Regions from separate parts of the Candidatus Brevifilum fermentans genome, predicted to be linked through region 1. Evidence: riboswitches for the same ligand, from Rfam matches in the RefSeq annotation. Region 1 holds a riboswitch; the other holds the start of a gene.
What was found. Region 1 has a riboswitch for S-adenosylmethionine ahead of metH (methionine synthase). Riboswitches for the same ligand answer to the same signal wherever they lie in the genome.

Region 2: another riboswitch for S-adenosylmethionine. It lies ahead of metK (methionine adenosyltransferase); the one in region 1 lies ahead of metH (methionine synthase).

What each region holds. Positions count from the first base shown of each region.
Region 1 covers NZ_LT859958.1:2,010,176-2,013,159, reverse strand. The annotation lists gene selA (L-seryl-tRNA(Sec) selenium transferase) at 1-81, opposite strand, end outside; gene CFX1CAM_RS08775 (hypothetical protein) at 105-512, opposite strand; gene CFX1CAM_RS08770 (acetate and sugar kinases/Hsc70/actin family protein) at 741-1,595, shown strand; SAM riboswitch class I at 1,627-1,739, shown strand; gene metH (methionine synthase) at 1,834-2,984, shown strand, end outside.
Region 2 covers NZ_LT859958.1:2,457,951-2,460,934, forward strand. The annotation lists gene metK (methionine adenosyltransferase) at 20-1,219, opposite strand; SAM riboswitch class I at 1,316-1,422, opposite strand; gene CFX1CAM_RS10770 (NAD/NADP-dependent octopine/nopaline dehydrogenase family protein) at 1,784-2,890, opposite strand; gene CFX1CAM_RS10775 (cobalamin B12-binding domain-containing protein) at 2,887-2,984, opposite strand, start outside.

The DNA of each region.
Region 1 (2,984 bases):
GCCGAAAATCCCCAGGAGATTTTGCATCTCACGAGATTTAAGAAGCTGGTCGATTGAGGGAATTTGGCTCAGTTCAGACATGGAGAGGTTAGCCCCGATTCAGGTTAAGGATTGCCTTTTGGATTCCAGCGGCTGCGTTCGAATAAACGCAGTAGAAATTCGATCAGGATGAAAGCCCCAGCCATGATCCCTGCCAGGGCGGGTGTCAGCACCCGACCGAGTTGCATCCAGGTAATTGTGCTTCCGTAAATGCCAAACCACAACGCCTGGCGGATGATGACCATCCCCTCTACGGGGGGAGTGCTGGGGAAACGTTGGTTAAGGTAAAAACTGACGGGAATGGCTGGCCCGGTGAGTGCGGGTACAATTAAAAAAAAGAACAGCCAGCGCGGCCCGAGCGTGGGCAGGGTATGGCGGACGACAATGATCAACCCCACCCATCCAATCAGAGTCAGGACCACTGAAAGGGGTAAAAAGCTGTTAATAAAGGATGGTTTTTCTTCAGACTTCATGGTCATCTCCTTACCTTAATTATTGTAACGCATAACGCGAGGGTGTGGATGGTTTTGACCGCTGTTCGCCAAATCAGGCTTTCATTTGATTGCGCTGCTTAGTCCCTTCTCCGCTTCGTTTCGGAGGAAAAAAAGACCGGCGTGCGCAGGAGTTGGTCTCCTTCTATTCGCGCAGCCGATGGAAAGGGGTAAAATCTAGCCAGGCTGATGATTAACCAGGAGCAGATGATGAAAGCGAAATTTATCGCTGTAGACATGGGGACGACAAATACCGATTTGGTTTGGCTGGATGGCGACGAGATGCACATGCATAAACTGGAAAACCTGCGCCTGTCGGCTGCAGAACAGGTGCGCCACTGTTTGAATTTGGTCGGCGATGCCCTGAATGCGGATGTGAGAATTGGTGTAACAGGCGGTCATTACCGTGCTTTGCCCCCTGTGCTGGATGGGTTTCATTTATTAAAAGTGGATGAGATGCGCGCGTTGGGGCTGGGTGGGCTGGTCGCAGCAGGTCTTGAGGAAGGTTTGGTGGTCAGCGCCGGAACGGGCACAGCAATGGTGGCAGCCCGAGGCACTTCAGCTCAGCATGTGACAGGATCTGCTGTCGGTGGGGGAACAGTACTCGGGCTTGCTAACTTGATCCTGGGAACAGCAGATTATGATGAAATTGACGCTTTGGCGCTTGCAGGTGATGCCAATCTCGCTGATATTATGGTCAGCGAGGCCGTTGGCGGTGAGGTCGGCAAGCTTCCGGCGAATGCTAACGCGGTCAACCTGGGAAAATTGATCGACCGCAAGGATTTTACTCGCGAGGACCTGGCTGCCGGGCTGGTTCGCCTGGTGGCGCAGGTGATTGCTGTAATTGCCATCAACGCCGCAAATGCCGCCGGGTTACACGACATCATCCTGATTGGACACACGATGGATTTAGTCTCAATTCAAAAAGAGATTGCCCTGGTGGGTGAGTTTTACCAGCGCAGCTTCATCATGCCGGAACATCCCGGCTTTGCAACAGCCAGAGGTGTGATCGATGTGATGAAACGAGAAACATATCACGGGGGTCTGCACCGGATTGACTCATAATTTCAAATGTGATAAGATCTTCTTCATTAGTGACTCATCCAGAGAGGTGGAGGGACCGGCCCGATGATACCTCGGCAACCACAGAGATTAATGCAGGTGCCAATTCCGGCAGACCCCGATTTGGGACGTTCTGGAAGATGAGGTGAAATGAAATGCAACCATCATCGCCTCTCATCCATTGAGAGGCAATGTTTTTATTAGCAAGGTTTTTGTAATCCTTTCAGCAAAAGGACCCGACATGGAGCAAGCGAAAAAAATCTTTAGCAACCGGGCATATTTAGATGCCCTTCAGCAACGCGTCTTGTTGTTCGATGGCGCCATGGGTACCAACCTGGACCGGCAGAACCTGACAGCAGATCATTTCGGTGGTGAAGCCACTGTTGGGTGTAATGATTACCTGGTGATCACCTACCCGCAGGCTGTTGAAACGGTCCACCGTGCTTTTTTGGAAGCCGGCGCCGATGTGATTGAAACGGACACCTTTCGTTCTAACCGGCTGACACTGGGTGAATTCGGATTGGGGGAGCGCGTGGCTGAGATCAATCATTCTGCAGCACGGCTGGCGCGCAAATTAGCTGATGAATACACCACACAAGGAAAGCCGCGCTTTGTGGCAGGTTCGATTGGGCCTAGCGGAAAGCTGATCTCGAGCGAAGACCCGATCATGTCGGATATCGATTTTGATGCTCTGGTGGACGTCTTTCGTGAGCAGGCTGTGGGGTTGATTGATGGCGGCGTGGATCTATTGTTGATTGAGACAGCACAAGATATTTTAGAAGTCAAAGCTGCCATTCTGGGCATCCGGGCTGCCTACGCAGAGACCGGTCAGGTGCTGCCCATCCAGGCGCAGATCACGCTGGATACCACCGGGCGGATGCTGATGGGGACGGATATCGCTGCGGCGTTGGCAATCCTGGAGGGGATGGACATTGATGTAATCGGTCTGAACTGCTCTACCGGTCCCGATTACATGCGTGAGCCGATCCGCTTCCTGACTGAGCATTCTAATTTACCCGTTTCCTGTATTCCCAATGCCGGTTTGCCGCTGAATGTGGACGGGCAAGCGGTTTACCCGATGGAACCGGAGCCCTTTGCTGACCTGTTGCTTGAATTTGTGAACGAATTTGGCGTGCGCGTCATCGGCGGGTGCTGCGGCACTCGAGAGGATCACATTGCGTTAATCGATGCCAGGCTGGACCGTGATCGGCGATGGTTGCCCGCATCTGCACCGCTGGCGCAGTTGGCGTCCCCGGTGCAGGCGGTGAACATGGTGCAGGAGCCGGCTCCTTTTCTGATCGGCGAGCAATTGAATACCCAGGGGTCGCGCAAGTTTAAGCAGCTGATTATGGATGGCGAAATTGATGCGATCATTGAGATGGCGCGCCAGCA
Region 2 (2,984 bases), 450 kb from region 1:
TCAAATTGCGGATCCCGGCTTACAGCCCGGCGGCGTCGCGCAGCAGGTCAGCTTTATCCGTTTTCTCCCAGGTGAGATCCAGATCATCGCGGCCAAAATGACCGTAGGATGCCAGTTGCTGGTAAATCGGGCGGCGCAGATCCAGATCGCGAATGATGGCGCCGGGACGCAGGTCAAAGTGCGCCGTAATCAAGTCAGCAATGCGGGCATCTTCAATTTTACCGGTACCGAAGGTTTCCACGTTGATCGAAAGCGGACGCGCCACGCCAATCGCATAGGCGACCTGCACTTCGCAACGGTCGGCCAAGCCGGCGGCAACCACATTTTTTGCCACCCAGCGGGCGGCGTAAGAGGCAGAGCGGTCCACCTTTGTCGGGTCCTTGCCGCTGAAAGCGCCGCCACCATGACGACCCATCCCCCCGTAGGTGTCTACGATGATTTTCCGCCCGGTTACACCCGCATCCGCCATGGGCCCGCCGAAAACAAAGCGCCCGGTTGGGTTGACATGCACAATCAGGTCATCATCGACCAGTTCGGCAGGCAGCACCGGTTTGATAATTTCTTCGATAACGCCTTCCTTGATGTGTTCAATGGTTACATCCGGGGTGTGCTGGGTGCTGACCACCACGGTATGGATGCGTTTGGGCTTTCCGTATTCATATTCCACGGTCACCTGGCTTTTTCCATCCGGCCAGAGGAAATCAAGGACGTTAGCGCGGCGCGCCTCTGCCAGGCGGCGGGTGAGCTTGTGGGCATAGTAGATCGGCATGGGCATGAGCACATCGGTTTCATTGCAGGCATAGCCAAACATCATGCCCTGGTCGCCAGCGCCCAGCGCTTCGATGGCGTCATCGTCGTCCATTTCACCTTCTTTGGCTTCCTTAGCCTGGTTCACGCCCTGGGCAATATCCGGCGATTGGTTTGCCAGCGCTACCATCACGCCGCAGGTAGAGCCGTCAAACCCCTTTTTTGCCCGATCGTAGCCGACCCCGATCACCACTTCACGCACCAATTTGTCAAAATCGGCAAAGCCTTTGGTGGTAATCTCGCCCATGGCGATCACAAAGCCCGTTTTGGTGGCGCACTCACAGGCAACCCGTGAGAAGGGATCCTGGCGGATGAGCTCATCCAGCACAGCATCGCTGATCTGGTCACACATTTTGTCCGGATGACCCTCAGTCACCGATTCTGAGGTGAACAGATATTTTGGTAAATTCATAAAAGTTAATGTCATCGTGAGAACCTCCAAGTCTCATAAAATGATAGCGCCCCTCCTGGCTGGTGCGAGAGGGGCGTCATTTATTCTAAGGCTTCCCTCTCATCTTCCAGATTATCGCTCTGCCGGAATTGGCACCATAAAAGCGTTGCTTTCTGGTTGCCGAGGTTTCATCGGGCCGGTCCCTTCACCTCTCTGGATAAGAGTGCCGCATGGGGCTATTGAATTGTTATCGGGAGATTATAACACCAAAGTATTTAATTGCAAATGGGATTGAGGGAAATAGCATGGAAGATCTGAGTCCTCAGGGGTGATGATGGTGAGTGGGAATTTAGAATCAGGAAGCAGGAATTAGGAATTAGGAATTAGGATTTAGGAATTAGGAATTAGGAAGCAGGTATCAGGAAAGCAGAATGGGTCAGCAGCAAATGGAGAACCGTATTAGCTCCAATCTCAATCAGCGATGAGCTATGATAGAATCGCTCAGCCTCGTCTTCCGCCATCAGCTCTGAACCCATCCCCGGCTTTTCCCCCTCCCGAGGGAAAGGGGGAGATTGCAACGGTCAGCTAAATTGCCACTTCGCCTTCGTTCACATAGAGGGTCAGCTCGCTCACGCTCAGGTCTTTGATACCCAGTTTGTCGAGGGTGCGCCCCTTGCGCCAGTAATCGGTGCTGTGCAGAATGCATCCCAGGCGGATGATGGCGTTGATGCCATTGACCGATACGCCGTAACGTTCGCCCAGGGCGGCAATCGGCACCAGGCTCATCGGCACGTCCTCAGTAATATAACGGTGAATCAGGGTGCTGGGCGCGTTGATCCCGTAATAACCGGTTTGGTTGTGAATGGCTTCGTACAGGGTCTCACCGTGCACATTGTACGCCAGCGATAGCCACTCCATAGCCGTGCGGGCTCGGATGCCCAGGGCAGACGCAATCGTCACACGCTCGCGGTCAATCGTTGCGAGCACTTTGGCAACAGAAGGCGTAACGCCATCCACATAAAACTGGAAGTCGCCATGGGTCGATTCAATTCTGCCGGCATTGAGGATCGCCAACGCCGGGTGAAACACAGCCCCCATATTGTTTAGGCCGGTTTGCAGAACATTGACCCCGTCGATGAATTGCGGGTAAACATGCTCGATCGCAGCCAGCACCGTGGGTGTATCGATGGCTGGTAGGGCTGCCAGGGGCACAGCTTCCTTGATGCGGAAAATGCGCGCCTGGCTGGGGCCTTCAGAACGGCTGGCATAGATAAAAGTCTCCGCTTCCGCCAGGAGGTAATTTGCCGCACACTTTTCCCGGTTCAGCACCGCTTTAAATTCGATAGCGCCACAAGTGCGCCCCGGGTGCAGGATGATGATCTGTCCGTCCTGTAAATGGGGTGCGACGATGCGGGCGATATCGCTATGCCCGGATGAAGGCACCACCACCATGATGATCTCTGCGCCCTCGAGCGCTTCCTGGATATCGTCGGTGACTTTCTTAATTTTTCCAAACCCGATCGGGCCGCCAGGCGGGCTCTCCAGGTCAATGCCCCCACGTTTGGCGATCACCTCGATGTGCGAATAGGTCCGATTGAACAACGACACTTCCTGACCCATCAAAGCCAGGTGAGCAGCCATCGCTTTACCCCCATTGCCCGCTCCAATTACGGTAAATTTTCTTCTGGTCATGTGATCTCCTGTAATAATTGATGAATCCGCTTGGATTCTGATAAGGGGTTACCTGCCGAATCGGTAGCCAAACATGCGCCTCCTACAATGCGAG